Regions from separate parts of the Nonomuraea marmarensis genome, predicted to be linked through region 1. Evidence: riboswitches for the same ligand, from Rfam matches in the RefSeq annotation. Region 1 holds a riboswitch; the other holds the start of a gene.

What was found. A riboswitch is a leader RNA that binds a small molecule or an ion and turns the genes downstream of it on or off. The one in region 1 is predicted to bind glycine.
Region 2: another riboswitch for glycine. It lies ahead of gcvT (glycine cleavage system aminomethyltransferase GcvT); the one in region 1 lies ahead of gcvP (aminomethyl-transferring glycine dehydrogenase).

What each region holds. Positions count from the first base shown of each region.
Region 1 is NZ_JBICRM010000020.1:48,456-59,778, forward strand. It holds gene ACFLIM_RS29280 (response regulator) at 1-318, shown strand, start outside; gene ACFLIM_RS29285 (hypothetical protein) at 446-856, shown strand; gene ACFLIM_RS29290 (phosphoribosylanthranilate isomerase) at 867-1,460, shown strand; gene ACFLIM_RS29295 (CDP-alcohol phosphatidyltransferase family protein) at 1,570-2,151, shown strand; gene ACFLIM_RS29300 (sugar phosphate nucleotidyltransferase) at 2,156-4,660, shown strand; gene ACFLIM_RS29305 (FHA domain-containing protein) at 4,932-5,444, shown strand; gene ftsR (transcriptional regulator FtsR) at 5,512-6,165, shown strand; gene ACFLIM_RS29315 (bifunctional nuclease family protein) at 6,298-6,768, shown strand; gene ACFLIM_RS29320 (MerR family transcriptional regulator) at 6,916-7,536, shown strand; glycine riboswitch at 7,559-7,656, shown strand; glycine riboswitch at 7,657-7,769, shown strand; gene gcvP (aminomethyl-transferring glycine dehydrogenase) at 7,824-10,661, shown strand; gene ACFLIM_RS29330 (hypothetical protein) at 10,779-11,323, shown strand, end outside.
Region 2 is NZ_JBICRM010000003.1:383,962-395,284, forward strand. It holds gene ACFLIM_RS07275 (L-serine ammonia-lyase) at 1-1,112, opposite strand, end outside; gene gcvH (glycine cleavage system protein GcvH) at 1,167-1,556, opposite strand; gene gcvT (glycine cleavage system aminomethyltransferase GcvT) at 1,553-2,638, opposite strand; glycine riboswitch at 2,673-2,769, opposite strand; glycine riboswitch at 2,770-2,867, opposite strand; gene ACFLIM_RS07290 (hypothetical protein) at 2,962-3,789, shown strand; gene ACFLIM_RS07295 (gamma-glutamyl-gamma-aminobutyrate hydrolase family protein) at 3,884-4,573, opposite strand; gene ACFLIM_RS07300 (3-oxoacyl-ACP reductase) at 4,587-5,351, opposite strand; gene ACFLIM_RS07305 (aldehyde dehydrogenase family protein) at 5,356-6,699, opposite strand; gene ACFLIM_RS07310 (glutamine synthetase family protein) at 6,702-8,066, opposite strand; gene ACFLIM_RS07315 (FadR/GntR family transcriptional regulator) at 8,192-8,896, shown strand; gene ACFLIM_RS07320 (hypothetical protein) at 9,015-9,767, shown strand; gene ACFLIM_RS07325 (SGNH/GDSL hydrolase family protein) at 9,826-10,620, opposite strand; gene ACFLIM_RS07330 (antitoxin VbhA family protein) at 10,810-11,127, shown strand; gene ACFLIM_RS07335 (Fic/DOC family protein) at 11,160-11,323, shown strand, end outside.

The DNA.
Region 1 (11,323 bases):
CTCCTGGCGCCCTCGGTGCTGCGCAGGGTCGTGGAGCGTTTCCTGGCGGCCGAGGAGCAGGCCGCGGCACCCGCGGCGCCCGCCGGGCTGACCGAACGCGAACGGGAGGTCCTCGCCCTGGTCGGCACCGGCCTGTCCAACGCCGAGATCGCCGAGGAACTGCACGTGGGCGTCACCACGGTCAAGACGCACATCGCCGCCGCCATGGACAAACTGGGCCTGCGCAACCGCATCCAGGCCGCGGTCGTCGCCCACCGCACCGGCCTCGTGGACGCCTCGTTCCGCCCGGTCCGCCCGCCCCGCAACCCCGCCGGTTGAACCCGATGCCGGCCGGTCCGCCGCGCGGCGGACCGGCCGGTCATCCCGCAGGCTGACGACCGGCCGCGTCCCCCGCCACGAACATGTGGTCCTTCACCGTCTGTCGTCGAAAGGACCATTGATCATCATGCCGGAAACCATCGTCATGCCCCAGAAAACCGGCGGCCAGGTCTCGGCGGGGCTGCTCTACAGCCTGCGCATCGCCGTCGTCGCCCAGGCCGCCGCGCTGCTCGTCGCGGCCTCGTTCGCCGGACAGGCGGTGGAGTCGGACTCGCTGCTGGAGACCCACGTCATGGCCGGCATGGTCGTCCACCTGGTGGCGCTCGTGCAGATCGTCCTGGCCGTCCTCGTCTGGCGCCCCGGCCGCGGGGCCGGCTGGCCCGCGCTGGCCAGCGTCGGGCTGTTCGTCGTCGGGGCCGCCCAGCACTTCACCTGGTTGTGGCTCGGGGCGCACGTGCCCAACGGGGTGATCCTGTTCGGCCTCATCACCGCGGTGCTGATCTGGTCCTGGTCACCGGCAGCGGCCCGCCGCCGTTAGGGTCTGAAGTGTGTACGTGAAGATCTGCGGATTGAGCGAGCCCGAGCACGTGGCCACCGCCGTCGAGGCGGGCGCCGACGCCATCGGGTTCGTCATGACCCGGAGCCCCCGCAGAGTGACGCCCGAGCGGGCGGCGGAGCTGGCCGCGCTGGTGCCCGGCCACGTGCTCACCGTCGGGGTGTTCCGCGGCGAGCACCCTGACGCCGTGCGCGCGGCGGCGCTGACGTCGGGGGTGCGGGGCGTCCAGCTGCACGGCAGGCACCCGCACGGCGACTTCACCGCGCTCAAGGACCTCGGCCGCTGCCTGGTCAGGGCCGTCGACGCCGAGGCCGACCTGCGGTGCGGCGCCTACGACGAGGACCTGCTCATCGTGGACGCGCCGCACGCGGGCTCCGGGCAACCGTGGGACTGGGCGGCCGTGCGCGGCCGCCCGTCGGGCCGCTGGATGCTGGCGGGCGGCCTCACCCCGGCCAACGTGACCGAGGCCGTCGCGGCCGCCGAGCCGTGGGGAGTCGACGTGTCCAGCGGCGTGGAGACGTCGCCGGGGGTGAAGGACCCGGCCCTCATCAGGGCCTTCCTGGAAACGGTACGCCGAGGCGCCTGAGCCCGGTCGTTGGCCGGTGGGGGCGGCGTCGTGGCAGGTGAAACGGCTGGCACAGACCGGGGCCGAGGGGGGCCACTGTGTTGGAGTTCCACGCAGTAGGGTCTGCTGCGTGAGCGAAACTTCCGCGGAGGACCGGATCTGGACGGTTCCTAACCTGCTGAGCTTCCTGCGCCTCCTGGGCGTCCCCGTGTTCCTCTGGCTGGTTCTCGGGCCCAAGGCGGACGGGTGGGCGATCGGGGTCCTCGCGGTGGCCGGGTTCACCGACTGGCTCGACGGGAAGATCGCTCGGGCGTTCAACCAGACCAGCAGGCTCGGCCGGATCATCGATCCCGCGGCCGACAAGCTCTACGTGTTCGCCACCATCCTGGCGCTGCTGCTGCGCGACGTCATCCCGTGGTGGCTGGTCGCCGTCATCCTCGGACGCGAACTCTTCGTCGCGTGTTTCATCCCCGTACTCCGCAAACATGGATATAAGGCACTCCAGGTGCATTTCCTGGGCAAGGCGGCCATGTTCAATCTCATGTACGCCTTCCCTCTGCTCTTCCTTGCCTCCCACACTGGGTGGTATGCCGATATAGCACGAATTGTCGGGTGGGCGTTCGCTCTGTGGGGAACGGGCCTGTACTGGTGGGCAGGGGTGCTGTATGTGGTACAGGTGCGACAACTCGTAGCCGCGGCCAAAAAGGAGTGATCGGGTGAAGGCGGTCGTGATGGCAGGCGGGGAGGGCACTCGGCTGCGTCCCATGACCGCCAACTCGCCCAAGCCCCTGCTCCCGGTGGTCAACCGTCCGATCATGGAACACGTGCTGCGCCTGCTCAAGCGGCACGGCGTCACCGAGACGGTGGTCACGCTGCAGTTCCTGGCCGCCCTCGTGCGCAACTACTTCGGCGACGGCGACGAGCTTGGCATGAGCCTGCAGTACGCCACGGAAGACCTCCCGCTCGGCACCGCGGGCAGCGTCAAGAACGCCGCCGACCGCCTCAAGGACGACCGATTCCTGGTGATCTCCGGCGACGCCCTGACGGATATCGATTTGACCGACATGATCAGGTTTCATCGCGAAAATGCGGCCCTTGTGACTATTGGCCTGAAACGCGTGCCGAACCCGCTCGAGTTCGGGATCATCATCGTCGACGAGGAAGGCCGCGTACAACGCTTCCTGGAGAAGCCCACCTGGGGGCAGGTCTTCTCCGACACCGTCAACACCGGCATCTACGTCATGGAGCCCGAGGTCCTCGACGCCGTGGCCCCCGGCGAGCCCGTCGACTGGTCCTCGGACGTCTTCCCCGCCCTCCTCGACCGCGGCGCCGCCATCTACGGCTACGTGGCCGACGGCTACTGGGAGGACGTCGGCACCCACGACAGCTACCTCAAGGCCCAGGCCGACGCCCTGTCCGGCAAGGTCAACCTGGAGATCGGCGGCTTCGAGCTCTCACCCGGCGTCTGGGTCGCCGACTCGGCCTCGGTGGACCCCGACGCGGTGCTCAAGGGCCCGCTGCTCATCGGCGACTACGCCAAGGTCGAGGCGGGCGCCGAGCTGCGCGAATACACCGTGCTCGGCAACAACGCCGTCGTCCGCGAGGGCGCCTTCCTGCACCGGGCGATCGTCCACGACAACGTCTACCTCGGCCCCGGCGCCCACCTGCGCGGCTGCGTCATCGGCAAGAGCACCGACGTGATGGCCGGCGCCCGCATCGAGGAGAACGCCGTCATCGGCGACGAATGCGTCATCGAAGCCGAGGCGTACGTCTCCAGCGGCGTCAAGGTCTACCCGTTCAAGACCATCGAGGCCGGCGCGGTCGTCAACACCAGCGTCATCTGGGAGTCGCGCGGCCAGCGCAACCTGTTCGGCCCGCGGGGCGTCAGCGGCCTGGTCAACGTCGAGATCACCGCCGAGCTGTGCGTCCGCCTGGCCAGCGCGTACGCCACCACCATCAAAAAGGGCGAGTACGTCGTCACCTCCCGCGACTGCTCCCTGGCCGCCAGGGCGCTCAAGCGGGCCGTCATCGGCGCCCTGACCGCCAGCGCCATCAACGTGCTCGACCTGGAGGCCGCCCCGCTGCCGGTGACCCGCTTCCACACCGCCAGGGAGTCGGCGGCGGGCGGCATCGCATTGCGTACCACGCCGGGGGATCCGCAGAGCGTGGACATCGTCATCATGGACGACCGCGGCGCCGACCTCCCCCCGGCCGCCCAGCGCAAGCTCGAGCGGGTCTTCTCCCGCCAGGAGTTCCGCCGCGCCTTCCCCGGCGAGATCGCCGAGCTGGCCTACCCGGCCAGGGCCGTCGAGGACTACACCCAGGAACTGCTGCGCCACGTCGTGGTGAGCGACGTCAGGGACATGAAGGTCGTCGTGGACTGCGCGGGAGGCACCTCCTCGCTGGTGCTGCCCACGCTGCTCGGCCGCGTCGGCGTCGAGGTGCTCACCGTCAACGCCCGGCTCGACGACATCTCGCCCACCGAGACGCTCGCGGAGCGCCGCCGCGACCTGCAACGCCTGTCCGAGCTGGTCAGCTCGTCGCGGGCGGCGTTCGGCGTGCGGTTCGACCCGCTCGGGGAGCGCATCGCCCTGGTGGACGAGAAGGGCCAGCTCATCAACGAGGAACGCGCCCTGCTCGTCGTGCTCGACCTCGTGGCCGCCGAACGCAGGGGTGGCCAGGTCGCCCTCCCCGTCACCACGACCAGGGTCGCCGAGCAGGTCTGCCGCTTCCACGGCGTACAGGTGCAGTGGACCTCCACCGCGCTCGACGCCCTCACCTCGGCCGCCGCGGGCCCCGACATGATCTTCGCGGCGGACGGGCGCGGCGGCTTCGTCGTCCCGGAGTTCAGCCCCGCCATCGACGGGCTGGCCGCGTTCATGCGGCTGCTGGGCCTGGTCGCCCGCACCCGCCTGTCGCTCAGTCAGATCGACGCCAGGATCCCCGAGGTGAAGCTGCTCAAGCGCACCGTGCCCACGCCGTGGGCGGCCAAGGGCGCCGTCATGCGCTCGGTCATCGAGGCGGCCGAGGCCGAGCCCGAGGGCCACCGCGTCGACACCACCGACGGGGTGCGCGTGGCGCGCGAGGACGGGAGCTGGGTGCTGGTCCTGCCCGCGGCCGCCGAGCCCGTCACCGACCTGTGGGCCGAGGCCTCCGACGTGGACGGCGCCCAGGCCTTGATCGAACGCTGGGCCCGCATCGTGGAACAGGCCGCAAGCTGATCAACGGTCACGGAGTGTCACCGAAAAAGGCTTTGGTGATGATGTGCCCAGAGAGTGCCGCAAGATCGTAATGTAGAAACGCGCGGCGGCATGGACCACGGGGCGGGGGCGGCGGTAACTTTGTCTGCGTCCAAACCAAAGTCCAGCGCCCCGCCTTGACCTTTGCCGCTGATCAGCGTAAGTTGCGGCATTCGCAAACTTGAAAAAGCGAAGCGAGGCGCGCCCCAGAGCACCGTCGCCGCGTCTTCGCGGTAGGAGGCCGAGCCGATCGATGCCGAGCGTCTACTGCACGCAGTGCGGGCACGCCAACCCCGAGGATGCCCGTTTCTGTTCCCGCTGTGGGTCACCGCTGACCAGACCCGAGGTCTCCGGGGACACCACATCGACGATCTCCGTCGCGGGAATCGAGGCGTACGAGGCTGAGACAGGCGACATGCTCCTGGCCGAGCGGGCGCTCGTCGAGCAGCTGCCGCCCGGCGCGGCGTTGCTCACCGTGACCAGGGGGCCCAACCAGGGGAGTCGCTTCCGGCTCGACAAGGACCTGACCACGACCGGGCGCCACCCGGAGAGCGACATCTTCCTCGACGACATCACGGTCTCCCGCCGCCACGTCGAGTTCTACCGCCACCGCGGCGGCCAGTTCTCCGTGCGCGACGTGGGCAGCCTCAACGGCACCTATGTCAACAGGGAGCGGATCGAGGAGGTCCCCCTGCATTCCGGAGACGAGGTGCAGATCGGCAAGTTCCGCCTCGTCTTCCTGATGCGAGTCAACGCCGGCGCATGAGCGAGCGAAGCGAGCGACCGGTAGACACAGCCGCGTGTGCGCTCAGGTGGCCGGCGAAGGCGGCCGGATGAGCGCACAGGCGGCACGCTCGCATATGAGCATCGGGGAGGTGCTCGCGCTGCTCCAGGGCGAGTTCCCCGATGTGACGATCTCCAAGATCCGGTTCTTGGAGGGCGAGGGGCTGATCGAGCCCGAGCGCAGCCCCTCCGGCTACCGCAAGTTCACCCATCTGCACGTGGAGCAGTTGCGTTTCATCCTCACCGAGCAGCGTGACCATTATCTGCCGCTGCGGGTGATCAAGGACAGGATGGCGGAGAGCTTCGGCCGCCCGCGCGCCGTGCAGCAGAAGCAGGAGGTCAGGCTCAGCCGGGCCGAGCTGCTCGAGGCCGCGGGGATCGACGAGGAGACGCTCGACGAGCTAGAGGACTACGGCCTGCTCGCCGCGGTGGCCCGGCGCTACGACGAGGAGGCGCTCAACGTGGCGCGCAGCGTCGGCGCCCTGGCCCGCTTCGGCCTGCACGCCCGCCATCTGCGCGCGGTCAAGGCGGCGGCCGAACGCGAGTGCGGCCTGGTCGAGCAGACCGTCGCCCCCATACTCAAACGGCGCGCCCCCGGCGCCATCGGCGAGGCCGACGAGGTCGCCAGGGAGATTTCCACCCTCCTGCTCGACCTGCACGCATCCCTTGTGCGTACGGGCGTCCGGTCCGTCCTGGGGCGCTGAGACCGTAGCGAGCTGGGAGGGGAGGGCACATTCCAGGCCCGCTGGGTGTTACGTTGAAATGCAGAAGCCAGTCAGCAGAAGCGACGACCAAATAGCTGTGCCGGGTGACCGGTCAGGAATACGGAGCAGCCCGTGTTGCAGATGGAGGTCGTGGGCGTTCGTGTAGAAATGCCCACAAATCAGCCGATCGTCTTGCTCAAGGAGGCACACGGGGAGCGGTTCCTGCCGATATGGATTGGCATGACCGAGGCGACGGCCATCGCGCTGGCCCAGGCTGAGGAGCCGCCGCCGCGACCGCTCACCCACGACCTCTTCCGAGACGTGCTGAGCGCCCTGGGCGTCGGCCTGCGGGCGGTCAACATCGTCGCCCTGCGCGATGGCATCTTCTTCGCCGACCTGGTCTTCTCCAATGGGGTGGAGGTGAGCGCGCGGCCCTCCGACTCGATCGCGCTCGCCCTGCGCACCGGGGCGCGCATCTTCGCCAGCGAGGAGGTCGTCCAGGAGGCCGGGGTGATCATCCCGGACGACCAGGAGGACGAGGTGGAGAAGTTCAGGGAGTTCCTTGACACGATCACTCCCGAAGACTTCGGCAGGGCGGGGTAGGTATTTCGGTGCATTTACGCTTCACGACGCGCCGAGCCGGATCGTTGACTGGGCATGGTCACGGTCCTACGGTGCAAGTGAAACCCGTGGTCGCCCTTTACGAACCCCCAGATCAGGCCGCGGGATGAGAGAAAGCCGGAGGTCCGCGTGGCGGTCAGCAGCGGCGAGGGAAAGACGGCCGGCCAGGAAGATCCGGTGCGGCGTGAGAGCGCGCGGCAGCGTGCCGGGGAGCAGGGTCTGCTCTTCGACGAGCAGCCGGCGGCGCTGCCGGGCGACATCGGATACCGCGGGCCGACGGCCTGTGCGGCGGCCGGCATCACCTACAGGCAGCTCGACTACTGGGCGCGCACCGGCCTCGTGGAGCCCACGATAAGAGCCGCGCAGGGCTCGGGCTCCCAGCGGCTCTACAGCTTCCGCGACATCCTGGTGCTCAAAGTCGTCAAGCGGCTCCTCGACACCGGGGTGTCGCTGCAGCAGATCCGCACCGCCGTGCAGCATCTGCGTGACCGCGGGGTGGCCGACCTCGCGCAGATCACGCTCATGAGCGACGGCGTCAGCGTCTACGAGTGCACCTCGGCCGACGAGGTGATCGACCTGCTCCAGGGCGGCCAGGGCGTGTTCGGCATCGCGCTCGGCCGGGTCTGGCGCGAGGTCGAGGGCTCACTCGCGGAGCTGCCGGGGGAAAGAGCGGCGGTCGAGGACACCGTCCCGGCCGACCACCCCGCTGACGAGCTAGCCCGGCGGCGACGAGCGCGCCGCATAGTCTAGTAATCTAGGACAGCAAGGCTGACGACCCCGTGCGGGAGAGTCTCCGGACCCCAGGTCCCGGAGCGCCGAAGGAGCAACCCTCCCCGGAATCTCTCAGGCATCCTGTACCGCTCGGGCGAGGCAACTCTGGAAAGCAGGCGCGCCCGCCAGGTGTGCCTCACCGACGGTGCAAGCCCCTGTCCCGGGGTGAAGCTCTCAGGTCGCGATGAGCTCGCGCTGACAGAGGGGGAGATCCGGCACTCGTCCGCGCCCTGGCGCCGGTCTCCATAGCCTCGGGAGGCATCTCCATGACCGATCTGTCCGTTCCGCCGTTCTCCTCCAGGCATATCGGGCCATCGGCGTCCGAGCAGCAGCGCATGCTGGAGGCCGTGGGCTTCGAGTCCGTGGCGGACCTGGTGGCCGTGGCCGTTCCCGAGGCCATCAGGGCCAAGGACCGGCTCAAGCTGCCCGCCGCCGCAGGCGAGGCCGAGGCCATCGCCGAGCTGCGCGCCCTCGCCGGGCGCAACCGGGTGCTCACCTCGATGATCGGGCTGGGCTACCACGACACCGTCACGCCCGCCGTCATCCGCCGCAGCCTGCTGGAGAACCCGGGCTGGTACACCGCCTACACCCCGTACCAGCCGGAGATCTCGCAGGGCCGCCTCGAGGCGCTGCTGAACTTCCAGACGGTCGTCTCCGACCTGACGGGCCTGCCCGTCGCGGGCGCGTCCCTGCTCGACGAGGCGACGGCCGCCGCCGAGGCGATGACGCTGGCCCGGCGCGCGGGCAAGTCCAAGAGCAGTGTGTTCGTGGTCGACGCCGACACCCTGCCGCAGACCAAGGCCGTGCTCGCCACCCGGGCCGAGCCGCTCGGGATCACGCTGGTGGAGGACTCCCTGGGGGGCGGGCTGCCCGAGTGCTTCGGCGTGCTCGTCCAGTACCCGGGCGCTTCCGGGCGGCTGCGCGACTTCCGTGCCGTGGCCGCCGCCGCGCACGAGGCGGGCGCGCTCGTCGTGGCCGCCGCCGACCTGCTGGCCCTGACCCTCGTGGCCGCTCCTGGCGAGCTGGGGGCCGACATCGCGATCGGGTCCTCGCAGCGGTTCGGGGTGCCGTTCGGGTTCGGCGGGCCGCACGCCGCGTACATGTCCGTACGCGAGGGGTTGCAGCGGCAGCTCCCCGGACGCCTGGTGGGCGTGTCGGTGGACGCCGACGGCGACCCCGCCTACCGGCTGGCCTTGCAGACCCGCGAGCAGCACATCCGCCGCGAGAAGGCCACCAGCAACATCTGCACCGCCCAGGTCCTGCTCGCCGTCATCGCCGGCATGTACGCCGTCTACCACGGCCCCGAGGGGCTGCGCGGGATCGCCCACCGGGTGCACCGGCACGCCGTGGCCCTCGCGGGCGGGCTGCGCGAGGCGGGGCTCGAGGTCGTGCACCGCGAGTTCTTCGACACCGTGCTCGTACGCGTGCCCGGCCGGGCCGCCTCCGTGGTCGCCGCCGCCGTCGAGCAGGGCGTCAACCTGTGGCAGGTCGACAATGACCACGTGTCGATCTCGTGCGACGAGAAGACCGGGGCCGCCGAGGTGACCAAGGTGTGGGCCGCGTTCGGCGTCGACGGCACAGGCGACGGCACAGACGTGGGCCTGGACGCCGACGCGCTGCCCGCCGCGCTGCTGCGCGAGTCGGCGTACCTGACGCACCCGGTCTTCCACAGCCACCATTCCGAGACCGCGATGCTGCGTTACCTGCGCAAGCTGCAGGACAAGGACATCGCGCTCGACCGTTCGATGATCCCGCTCGGCTCCTGCACGATGAAGCTCAACGCGACCACCGAGATGGAGCCGATCAGCTGGCCCGAGTTCGCCGCGATCCACCCGTACGCGCCCGCCGACCAGGCCGAGGGCTACCTGGAGCTGATCGGCACGCTGGAGGGCTGGCTGGCCGAGGTGACCGGTTACGACGCCGTCTCGATCCAGCCGAACGCGGGCTCGCAGGGCGAGTTCGCCGGGCTGCTGGCCATCCGCGCCTACCACCGCGCCAACGGCGAGAGCGGGCGCGACGTCTGCCTCATCCCGTCCTCCGCCCACGGCACGAACGCGGCCAGCGCCGTCATGGCCGGCATGCGGGTCGTGGTCGTGGCCTGCGACTCCGACGGCAACGTGGACCTGGCCGACCTCGACGCCAAGATCGACAAGCACCGTGACGCGCTGGCCGCGATCATGGTGACGTACCCGTCGACGCACGGCGTCTACGAGGAGACGATCATCGAGGTGTGCGCCAAGGTGCACGACGCGGGCGGCCAGGTCTACGTGGACGGGGCCAACCTGAACGCGCTGGTCGGGCTGGCCAAGCCGGGCGAGTTCGGGGCCGACGTGTCCCACCTCAACCTGCACAAGACGTTCTGCATCCCGCACGGGGGCGGCGGCCCCGGCGTCGGCCCGGTGGCGGTGCGCGGCCACCTGGCGGCCTATCTGCCCGGGCACCCGCTGCACAACGGCACGCCGGTCGGGCCCGTCTCGGCGGCGCCCTACGGGTCCGCGGGGATCCTGCCGATCTCGTGGGCGTACATCAGGATGATGGGCTCCGACGGGCTCACCGCCGCCACCGAGCAGGCCATCCTGTCGGCGAACTACCTGGCGCGGCGGCTCGCCCCGCACTTCCCCGTGCTCTACACAGGGCGGGGCGGGCTGGTGGCGCACGAGTGCATCGTGGACCTGCGGCAGATCACCAAGGAGACCGGCGTCACCGTGGACGACGTGGCCAAGCGGCTCATCGACTACGGCTTCCACGCACCCACCATGTCGTTCCCCGTGGCGGGCACGTTGATGATCGAGCCGACCGAGAGCGAAGACCTCGGGGAGCTCGACCGGTTCGTGGACGCGATGGTCGCCATCCGAGGGGAGATCTCCAAGGTGGCGTCCGGGGACTACGACAGGACGGACAACCCGCTGCGGAACGCGCCGCACACGGCCGAGTCGGTCACCGCGGACGAGTGGCGGCACCCGTACTCGCGGTCCGAGGCGGCCTATCCGCTGCCGTCGTTGCGTGACGGGAAATACTGGGTGCCGGTGCGGCGCATCGACCAGGCCTACGGGGACCGCAACCTGGTGTGCTCGTGCCCGCCGCTGGAGGCCTACGAGGATTAGTTCGCTCTGCGGGCGTGTGTCCTCGTCGCTTCGCGTACGAGGACTGACCCCTGGCGGGGGCGCTGAGCCGCGCGGAGTAGCGTGGGATCATCGAGTGGGTCATCGGGGAGGCCGGTGATGCGCGGTGGCGTGCTGGGCGACCTCGTCAAGGGCCAGGTGTGCCTGTTCGCCGGGCTGAGCGTGTGCTTGGTCATCATGCCCGGTTGCCTGTCGTTCAACTGCGGGATGAGCGATTTCGGGGTGCACTGGGGCACGGCGGTGCCGTACGCGTTCGGGTTCCTCGGCGCGGCCCTCTTCACCAGGAGAGGGCTGCGGGCGGCGGCGCCCCTGTTGCCCGCGCCGCGGTTCGTGCGGGTGGCGGGGGACTCGTTCGCGTTGCTGCTGGTCGGGATCCTGCTGACGCCCTACACCTTGGCCGACGCCGTGCATTGGGTTCACAGGTCGTTCGGGGCGGCGTTGTTCCTGTACGAGATGGTGCTGGCGGTGCGGCTGCTGGCGTGGGGGTTCGGCGGGTTGTTGTCGGTCGTCGTCCAGGTGGTGGGCGGGGTGACGTCCGGCGTCTCCGTCGTGCTGGCGGAGGGGCCGCTGGTGGTGGGGCAGGCGGTGTTCCAGCTCGCGTTCGGGGTGACCATCATCAGGATGGCGCGGCTACTGCCCCGCCA
Region 2 (11,323 bases), on a different contig from region 1:
TTCTCCACCTGCTCAGGCGTGCCCCCGAGGACCTCCGTGAGGGCGGCCGAGGCCATCGAGCAGGCCGAGCCGACCTCTCCCTGGCAGCCCACCTCGGCGCCCGAGATCGAGGCGTTCTCCTTGAACAGCACGCCGATCGCGGTCGCCGTGAGCAGGAAGCGGACCACGCCCTCGTCGTCCGCGTGCGGGACGAAGCGGGTGTAGTACGTCAGGACGGCGGGGATGATCCCGGCGGCGCCGTTGGTGGGGGCGGTGACGATGCGGCCGCCCGCGGCGTTCTCCTCGTTGACCGCCAGCGCGAACAACGTCACCCAGTCCATCGCCTGCAGCGGGTCCTTCTCCGCCGGCTCCGACTGCAGGCGGCGGTGCAGCTGGTTGGCGCGGCGCTTGACCTTGAGGCCGCCGGGCAGGACGCCTTCCTTGGAGATGCCGCGGCGCACGCATTCGGACATGACCTGCCAGAGGTGCAGGATCCCCGCGCGGATCTCCGCCTCGGTGCGGCCGAACGCCTTCTCGTTCTCCAGCATGAGGGCGGAGATCGACAGGCCCGTGTTCGAGCAGTGCTTGAGCAGCTCCTCCCCGGTGGTGAAGGGGTAGGGGAGGACGGTGTCGTCCGGCTTGATGCGGTCGGCGCCGGTGGCGTTCTCGTCCACGACGAAGCCGCCGCCGACCGAGAAGTAGACCTTCTGCCTGAGCTCCGAGCCGTCGGCGGAGTACGCGGTGAAGCGCATGCCGTTCGGGTGCTCGGGGAGGGAGATCTTGCGTTCGAAGACGAGGTCCTGGCCCACGACGAAGGGGATCTCGTGCGTACCGTACAGTTTGATCTTGCCTGAGGTACGCATCTCGGCTACGCGGCCTTCGACGGAGTCCACGTCGACCAGCTCGGGCTTCTCGCCGGACAGGCCGAGCAGGACCGCCTTGTCGCTGCCGTGGCCCTTGCCGGTCAGGCCGAGCGAGCCGTACAGGATCGCCTCGACGCGGGCCACGCGCGGCAGGAGGCCGTCCTCGTGCAGCCCGCGGGCGAACTTGTGCGCGGCCGCCATCGGGCCTCCCGTGTGGGAGCTCGACGGGCCGATGCCTATCTTGAAGAGATCGAAGACGCTGATCGCCATTGATGTGCGCCCTTCATGAAAGGCCGGGGCCCGGATGGGGCCCCGGCGGATGGGTCAGGACTCGCCTGAGGTGAGCGCCGTGTACTCCTCGGCGGTGAGCAGGTCCTCGGCCGCGCCTTCCGTACGCACCCTGAACATCCAGCCCTCGCCGTACGGGTCGCTGTTGGCCAGGCCAGGGTCGTCCACGACGGCCTGGTTCACCTCGACGACCTCGCCGCCGACCGGCGTGTAGATGTCGCTCACCGACTTGGTCGACTCCACCTCGCCGATGGAGTCGCCCGCTTCGACAGTCGAACCGACCTCGGGGAGCTGCACGTAGACGACGTCACCAAGGGAGTCGGCGGCGAAGGCCGTGATGCCCACGGTCACGGTCAGGCCGTCGTCGAGTCCGGCCACCCACTCGTGCTCCTTGGTGTAGCTCAGGTCGTCAGGGATCTTGCTCACTTGTTCCTCCTGTAAAAGGGCAGCTCTACCAGGTCCATAGGTTCATGGCTGCCCCGGATGTCCACAGCCAGGCCTGCATCGGCGCCGGTGTCCACGTAGGCCATCGCGATGGGCCTGCCCAGAGTCTGGGAGGGCGCACCGCTGGTGACCTCGCCGACGACGGCGCCGTCTTTGGTGACCGGGTAACCGTGGCGCGGCACCCGGCGGGTCCGCGCGACCAGGCCGACGAGCCGGCGCCGGGGCGGGTCGTCTTTGACCGCCTCGAGCGCCGACCTGCCGACGAAGTCGCCCGGCTTGTCGAATTTCACCACCCTGCCCAGTCCCGCGTCGAACGGGGTCAGCTCGACGCTGAGCTCGTTGCCGTACAGCGGCATGCCCGCCTCCAGCCTGAGCGTGTCGCGGCTGGACAGGCCGGCGGGCTTGAGTCCGTGCGGCTCGCCCGCCGCCATGAGCGCGTGCCACAGCGGCACCGCGTCCTGGTTGGCGACGAACAGCTCGAACCCGTCCTCCCCGGTGTAGCCGGTACGTGCGATGAGCGCCTGCCGGCCGTCGACCAGCCCCGGCAGGCCCGCGTAGTACTTGAGCCCGTCGAGGTCGGCGTCGGTGAGCGTGGCGAGGATCTCCTGGGAGCGAGGCCCCTGTACGGCGATCAGCGCGTACTGGTCCGACCGATCCTCGACCACCACGTCATACGCTTTAGCACGATTTTTCAGCTCATCCGCGACTTTTTCGTAGTTTGAGGCGTTTGCCACGACCATGAACTCCTCGTCCCCGAGCCGGTAGACGATGAGGTCGTCGAGCACCCCGCCGCGCTCGTTCACGATCATGGTGTACCTGGCCCGCCCGGGCGTGAGTGCCGACAGGTGGCCGACCAGCGCGTAGTCGAGCGCCTGTCCGGCCTGCGGCCCGGTCAGGAAGATCTCACCCATGTGCGAGAGGTCGAACAACCCGGCCGCCTCGCGAACGGCCTTGTGCTCCGCGGACTCGCTCCCGTACCGGAGGGGCATGAGCCACCCCGCGAAGTCGGTGAGCGTGGCGCCGAGGCTCTCGTGAACGTCTCGTAGCGGTGTAGGTCGGGACATTTGTCGCACCTCAGGACAGGATTGGATGCCAGCATCCTCCCCCTCTGTCATCGATGCCTGAGAGCTTCGCCCGAGTTTTGCCGGACTTTCACCTTCGGCGAGGCCCCGCAGGCCTGCTTTCCAGAGGTCACCTCGGCCGCGCGGTCCTTTGCCTTGAGAGGTTTGCGGGGAGGGCTTGCTCCTTCAGGGACCCTGACCGGCTGTCAGGGTGCTCTCCCGCACGGTTTCGCCGGTGATGTCCGTCAAGCCTAGTGCCGTGATGGGGGTGTTGTCGCGTTCTGATCTCTTGTGAACCGCCTCGGGGACGGTGACGTCCAAGGGGTATGAATCGGCGAACAGCGGCTCTCGGTCTGGTCGCCGCCCTGACCCTCGCGTCCTGCGGAGCCCAGGAGGCCGCCGCGCCGCCTCGGTACCAGGCCAGCCTGACGGTGCTCGAAGGTGGCGGGCATGGCCCCCAGCTGTGCTCGATGGTCGCCCAGTCGCTCCCGCCGCAGTGTGGCGGCCCCGACGTCGTGGGTTGGGACTGGAGCAAGGTGGCGCATGAGTCGGTGAGGGGCGTGAAGTGGGGGTCGTACCGGGTGGTCGGCACCTGGGACGGCGCCCGGCTGACCCTGACGGAGCCGCCGGGCGAGCCCGCCCGGGCGGATCCGGAGGCCGAGGACAGGTTCGCGAGCCCGTGTCCCGAGCCCGAGGGCGGCTGGCGGCCGATCGATCCCGCGAAGACGACGGAGCGGACCATGAAGGAGGCGATGGAGCGGGCCAGGACGGCCGAGGAGTTCGCCGGCACGTGGATCGACCGGCTCGGGCCGCAGCCCGACCCGGCCAAGGAGGAGGAACTCGATGCGCGGCGTTACGTGCTCAACCTGAGGTTCACCGGCGACCTGTCGGGCCGGGAGGCGTGGATCCGGGAGGTGTGGGGCGGTGCGCTGTGCCTGACCGGCGCCCAGCGCACCGAGACCGAGCTGCACCGGATCCAGCGGGCGATCGAGGCCGAGCTGGCCGGCGGCATGGTCTCGACGTCGCCCGACGAGATCGCGAACCGGGTGAACGCGGTGGTCTGGCTGGCCACCGACGACCTGCGCCGCAGGCTGGACGAGAAGTACGGCGGGGGGGCCATCGCGCTCGACGGCATGCTCAAGCCGGTCGGCTGAGGGTACGCCTGGTCGAGTCGGCCGGTTGAGTGCCCGCTGGTCGAGCCGGTCCGGTGACCGGCGCCGCTGGCCGAGCCGTGCGTGCCGTTCGTCCTCAGCAGGCCGCCACGAGGGCCTCGAAGAGGGCACAGTCCTCGGCCGCCTCCGGGTGCCACTGCACCGCCATCGTGAAGGCACCCGAGTCCGGCTCCACCGCCTCGATCGTGCCGTCGTCGGCGGTGGCGGTGGCCGTGAGGCCCGGGGCGAGGCGGTCGATGGCCTGGTGGTGGTAGTGCGGGACCGTCACCGGGTCCGTGCCCAGGGCCTTGGCCAGGCGGGTGCCGGGCTTGGCGATGATCGGGAGGGGACCGAAGCGGCCGGGCTCGGGGGAGTGCCCCGCGTGCCCGACCACGTCGGGGAGGTGCTGGTGGAGGGTGCCGCCGAGGGCGACGTTCAGGACCTGGAGGCCGCGGCAGATGCCGAGGAACGGCAGGCCCGCGTCGAGGGCCTCGGTCAATAGGGCAAACTCTGCCTCATCCCGAAATTTCCGGATATAGCCGGTGCGGTCGTGCGGCGGCTCGCCGTACCTCGCCGGGTCGATGTCGCCGCCCCCGGCCAGGATGAGGCCGTCCAGGCGGCTGACGACCTGCGCGGGATCGCCGGCCGGGGGCAGCACGACGGGCTGGCCGCCGGCGCGTACGACCTGTTCCACGTACATGTACGGGAGCAGCGCGACGCGCAGCTCCCACACCGTGAACTTCGCGGGCTCGACGTAGGACGTGATGCCGATGACGGGACGCCGCACGACGTTGTGCCTCCTAGAGCGGGGTGACGTAGGCGCCGGAGATGCCGCCGTCCACCAGGAACTCGCTGCCCGTGATGAACGACGCGTCGTCGCTGGCCAGGAACGCCACCGCGGCCGCGATCTCGGAGGCCTCGGCGAAGCGGCCCACCGGAATGTGCACCAGCCGCCGCTGCGCCCGTTCCGGGTCCTTGGCGAACAGCTCCTGCAGCAGTGGCGTGTTCACCGGGCCCGGGCACAGCGCGTTCACCCTGATGCCCTCCCTGGCGAACTGCACGCCCAGCTCGCGCGACATCGCCAGCACGCCGCCCTTGGACGCCGTGTACGAGATCTGCGACGTGGCCGAGCCCATCACCGCCACGAACGACGCCGTGTTGATGATCGAGCCCTTGCCCTGGCGCCGCATGTACGGGATGGCGTGTTTGCAGCACAGGTAGACGCTGGTCAGGTTCACCTCCTGGACGCGGCGCCAGGCGTCGATGCCGGTCTCCAGGATCGAGTCGTCGTCGGGCGGCGAGATGCCGGCGTTGTTGAACGCGATGTCCACGCCGCCATAGGTCTCGAACGCCGTCCCGAACATCCTGACGACGTCGTCCTCGCTGGTCACGTCGGCCCTGACGAAGATCCCGCCGACCTCGCCCGCGGCCTTGGCGCCGGCCTCCTCGTCGACGTCCACGCACACCACCTTGGCGCCCTCGTCGGCGAACCGGCGGGCCGTGGCCAGTCCGATGCCGCTGCCCGCGCCGGTGATGACGGCTACGCGGTCCTGCAAACGCTGCATGTAACTACTCCGATGAGATGAAGACGTTCTTGGTCTCGGTGAACGCCGCCAGGGCGTCCGGGCCGAGCTCCCTGCCGAGGCCGGACTGCTTGAAGCCGCCGAACGGGGTCCAGTAGCGGACGGAGGAGTGCGAGTTCACCGACAGGGCGCCCGACTCGACCGCCCTGGCCACGCGCAGCGCCCGCCCGACGTCGCGGGTCCAGATGGAGCCGCTGAGGCCGTAGGGGGTGTCGTTGGCGATCCGCACGGCCTCCGCCTCGTCCTCGAACCGGACCACCGACACCACCGGGCCGAAGATCTCCTCGGTGAACGTCCGGTCCGTGACGTCCGGGGTCAGCACGGTCGGCGGGAACCAGTAGCCCTTGCCCTGCGGGCAGGATCCCTGCAGGTAGGGGGTGCCGTGGACGAAGCCGCGCACCCGGTCGAGGTGCTCGGCGCTGATCAGCGGGCCCATCTCGGTGCTCTCGTCGCGCGGGTCGCCGACCACGACGTTCTGTACGGCGGGGGCGAGCAGGGCCATGAACTCGTCGTACGCGGCGGCCTGGACGAGAATCCTGGACCGGGCGCAGCAGTCCTGCCCCGCGTTGTCGAAAACGGCATAAGGCGCAGTTTTTGCCGCCTTTTCCAGGTCTGAGTCCGCAAAGATGATATTTGCGGATTTGCCGCCTAGTTCCAGCGTGACGCGCTTGACCTGCCGCGCCGCCTTGGCGGCGATCTCCTTGCCGACCTCGGTCGAGCCGGTGAACACGATCTTGGCCACGTCCGGATGCTCGACCAGCCGGGCCCCCGCGACCTCCCCTACCCCAGGCAGCACCTGGAGCACCCCCTCGGGGAGGCCCGCCGCCAGGGCCAGCTCGGCCAGCCTCAGCGCGGTCAGCGGAGTCCATTCGGCCGGCTTGACGATCAACGTGTTGCCGGCCGCCAGCGCGGGCGCCACGCCCCACGACATGATCAGCATCGGAAAGTTCCACGGCACGATGACGCCCACGACGCCCAGGGGCTCCTGGAACGTGATGTCCACACCGCCGCGCACCGGGATCTGCTTGCCGTGGTTGCGTTCCGGGGCGCCGGCGTAGAAGTTGAGCACGTCGCGTACGGTGCCGGCCTCCCAGCGGGCGCTGCCGATCGGGTGCCCGGCGTTGGCCAGCTCCAGCGCCGCCAGCTCGTCGCCGTGCTCGCCCACCAGGTCCGCGAACCTGCGCAGCAGCCGCGCCCGGTCGCCGGGCGACACCTCGCGCCAGCCCCGGTAAGCCTTCGCGGCCCGCTCCACCGCCCGGTCGACCTCGGCCGCGTCGGCCATCTCGACGTCGGCTATGACGTCTTCCGTCGCCGGATTAACGATCTTCATCTTCACATCCGCTCGAAACCACGGAACAGCTCCCAATCCGTCACCGCCGCGTCGAACGCGGCCAGTTCCACCCGCGCGTTGTTCGCGTAATGCTCGACCACGTCCTTGCCGAACGTCTCGCGGGCCAGCTTCGACCCCTCGAACAGCGCCAGGGCGTCCCGCAGCGTGTGCGGCACGGTCTCGGCGCCGGAGTCGTAGGCGTTGCCGTCGTACTCGTCCTCCAGCGGCAGCTCGTTGTCGATGCCGTGCAGCCCGGCCGCGATCAACGCGGACACCGCGAGGTACGGGTTGACGTCGCCGCCGGGCACCCGGTTCTCGATGCGCAGCGACCGGCCGTGGCCGACGAGCCTGAGCGAGCACGTGCGGTTGTCGACGCCCCACTTGACGGCCGTGGGGGCGAAGCTGCCGGGGACGTAGCGCTTGTAGGAGTTGATGTTGGGGGCGTACAGGAGGGTGAGCTCGCGCATGCAGGCGAGCTGCCCGGCGATGAAGCGGGCCCCGAGCGGCGAGAGTCCGTACGGCCCCTCGCCCGCCATGACCGGGTCCCCTTCGAGGCTCTGGAGCGAGATGTGGATGTGGCAGGAGTTGCCCTCGCGCTGGTTCGGCTTGGCCATGAAGGTGATCGACTTGCCCTCCTGGGCGGCGATCTCCTTGGCGCCGTTCTTGTAGATGGTGTGGTTGTCGCAGGTCCTGAGCGCCTCGTCGTAGCGGAAGGCGATCTCGTGCTGGCCCAGGTTGCATTCGCCCTTGGCGGACTCGACGTACATGCCCGCGCCCTCCATGTCCCGCCTTATCCGCCTCAGGAGGGGTTCGATGCGGGCGGTGCCGAGCAGCGAGTAGTCAACGTTATAGAGGTTGGCCGGCGACATATCCCGATAGGCGCGCTTCCATGCGTCCTCGTAACTGTCCTCGTAGACGCAGAACTCCAGCTCGGTCCCCACGTACGCGGCCAGGCCCCGCTCGGCCAGCCGGGCGAGTTGCCGGCGCAGGATCTGGCGGGGCGAGGCGGTCACGTCGTCGCCGCCCTCCCAGGCCAGGTCCGCCATCAGCATCGCGGTCCCCTCCTGCCACGGCACCCTGCGCAGCGTCGTCAGGTCCGGTTTCATCACGAAGTCGCCGTAGCCGCGGTCCCAGGACGACATCGCGTACCCGGAGACCGTGTTCATGTCCACGTCCACCGCGAGCAGGTAATTACACCCCTCCGAGCCGTGGTGCAGCACCTCTTCGAGAAAATAGCGCGCGGACAGCCTCTTGCCCTGCAACCTGCCCTGCATGTCGGCGATCGCGAGGAGCACGGTGTCGATGCGCCCGAACGCCACGTCGTCGCGCAGCTCGCTGACGGTAAGGAACCCGGTGCTCTCGCTCACGCTACGCCGCTCCGATTCTGGTCTGACGCGCTTTCCCGTTAATTGGGCTAGTCTCAGACCATTGATGTGTATGGCGGGATCGCTTGTCAAGACCTGAGGACACGTTGGACGAGTCGGCGCGTTTGATGACGGTGTTGCGCCCGGTGAGGGCCGGTAACGCCTTCGAGGAGACCGTGGAACGGCTGCTCCAGGCGATCAAGCTGGGCGTGGTCGCGCCGGGCGGCAAGCTCCCTCCGGAGCGCGAGCTCGCGGTCCAGCTCGGCATCAGCCGGGTCACCCTGCGCGAGGCGATCCGCGCGCTGTCGGACGCGGGCTACCTCGACGTACGCCGCGGCCGCTACGGCGGCGCCTTCGTCACCTACGTCCCGCCCAAGCCGGACGCCGGCGACCTGCGCCAGGCCGTGGCGGAGATGGGCATGGCCGAGCTGTCCGACGCCCTCACGTTCCGGCTGGCGGTGGAGTGCGGGGCGGCCCAGGTGCTGGCCGCGTCCGGCCTCACGCAGGAGCAGCGGGCCGTGCTGGTGCGCAGGCTGTCGGACCTGAACGAGGCCGGCCTCGACGACTACCGCCGCCTCGACACGGCCTTCCACCTGTCCATCGCCGAGCTGACCGGCTCGACGCTGCTGGCCACGACGTGCGCGGACGCCCGCTCGCGGGTCAGCGACCTGCTGAACGCCATCCCGATGCTCCAGGTCAACCTGGATCACGCCGCCGTACAGCACCGGGCTATCGTGGACGCCATCCTCTCCGGGGACCCGGACGCGGCCCGGCGGGCGGTGACCGAGCACCTGGAGGGCACGGCCGCCCTGTTACGAGCGTTCCTGTCCTGACAGGTGGGCGCGCAGCCGCTCGTGGCGGAACTGGTAGACGGGGCCGACCGCGCGCAGCACCCAGTTCACGGCAAGTGACCTGGACGGTGCAGACGGCTCGTACCATCGGATTCAGGTCATGGGGAACTGGTTCCAGCAAAGCATTGTCGCCACGGGACGGCTGCCGCTGTTCTGTTACTTCGTCGCGCTCATCGTGGCGTTCATCGCCACCCGCATCAATGTCCGCCTGATCAGGGCGAAGGTCGGCTGGTTCCGCAACCTCAACGTGGGTGAGATGCACATCCACCACGTCGTGTTCGGCGTGGTGCTGATGCTGGTCGGCGGCGTCACCGGCCTCGTCACGTCCGATTCGCAGGCCGGGGCCGCCGCCGCGGCCTGCGTGTTCGGGATCGGGTCTGCGCTGGTGCTGGACGAGTTCGCGCTGATCCTGCACCTGCACGACGTCTACTGGGAGGAGGAGGGGCGCACCTCGGTGGACGCGGTCTTCATCGCGGTCGCCGTCACCGGCCTGCTCCTCATCGGCCTGCGCCCCCTCACCTGGGACTACGGAACCCTGATCGACCCCGCCGCACTGATCGTGGCCAACCTGGTGCTGGCCGTCGTCACGCTGCTCAAGGGCAAGATCTGGACGGGGATGGCGGGCCTGTTCGTCCCGCCGATGTTGCTGGTCGGCGCGATACGCCTGGCGCGTCCCGGCTCTCCGTGGGCCCACTGGTTCTTCGCCACGCGCTCACCGCGCAAGTTGGCCCGGGCCGTTCACCGCGAGGAGCGGTGGCGGCGCCCGGTGATCCGGGCCAAGATCGCCTTCCAGGAATTCCTGTCCGGGCGCCATGATCTGCCTTCCACACGGCGTAGCCGTCGGCACACTTGAGGCATGGCACTTCCTTCGATGCATCTGGCCGGGATGACGGAGTTCGATCTGTCCAACGTCAAGCTCCGTCTGTCGACGACTGATCGTCGCCGGTCACCGGTGTGAGCAGCGGGCGCTTGGCGGTGCGGCCGTCGCCCGAGGAGCGGCCGCGCAGGCGGCGGCCGATCCACGGCCCCGCGAACGTGGCCAGCCACCGCACCTCTGTCGCCGCCGCCCGCCAGGCGGGCGGCGCGGGCAGCGCCGGGAGCGGCGTCATCCAGGTGCCGTCGCTGCCCGGCAGGCCGAGTGCGTGCGCCACGGCGTCGGCGAACCTGGCGTGGCCTGCGGGGCTGGCGTGCAGCCGGTCGCTGCTCCACATCCTGGCGTCGGTGATGTACCCCAGCGGGTACGTGTCGATCAGCGTGATCCCATGGCGCGCGGCGGCGTCTCTGATGCGGGCGTTGAGGTCGAGCACCCTGGGCCGGAACCGGCGGGCCAGCGGCGCGATCGCGCCGATGTCGGGGAAGGTCACGGTGACCACATGCACCCCCGTGGCGGTCAGGGCCGCGTACATGTCCTCCAGCACCGCCGCCACCGCGGCGGGCTCGAAGCCCGGCCGGATCACGTCGTTCATGCCCGCCATGACCGTGGCCAGGTCGGGCCGCAGTTCCAGGGCGACCGGCAGCTGCTCGTCGCGGATCTGGGCGGCCCGGCGGCCGCGGACGGCGAGGTTGGCGTAGAGCAGGCCGGGGTTGGCGCGGGCCAGGTTCTCGGCGAGGCGGTCGGCCCAGCCGCGGTGGCCGCGGATGTCGTCGCCGTCGCCGAGGCCCTCGGTCTGGCTGTCACCGAGGGCGACGTACCGGGCATAGCTCATGGCATCGTCCTTCCGGCGTGGGAAGAACACGATATCGGGGAGGACGAGGCCCGCCAGGCCAGCATGAGCGGCTATGTCGTCCGAGCCTGAGCGTGCCGACCTCGACGCGCTCATCGAACAGGCCACCGTTGACGCGCATGCGGTTGCTCGTGCGAGGCAAATGTGTACACAATCGAGTACACTTTAAGCATGTTGATAGAGACGTTGTCTGTGCGGGAGGCGCGCGAGCAGCTACCTCGTGTGCTGGAGCGGTTCCGCCAAGGTGATCGTACGCCGGTGGGAGTGGGGTCGCATCGCAAGACCGAGGCGGTCATGGTTTCGGTTGAAGTGTTCGACGAACTGACTGCGGAGCGGGCTCAGTCGCTGACGGAGGCCATGGCGTCCGTGCGGGCTGAAGGGCTCACGGTGGGGACGGACGCCGAGGCCATCATGGAGCGCTGGGCGCGTGGCGAGATCAGCACGCCGAACATGCGTGAGCTCGTCCGGCGACTCTACGGTGCGGCGTGACCATCGATCCATACATCGATCCTGCCAGCGGTGTGCTGCGCAACCGGCTTGGAATCGCTGACGCCCAGCGGCTGCGCGAGGCGGAGGCGGCCGTGACGGGAGCCGCATTGGCGGACCTGGGCACCAGGACCCTGCCGGGCGGCTACGACCTCGCCCATCTGCGCTCCTTCCATCGCGAGATCTTCGGCGATCTCTA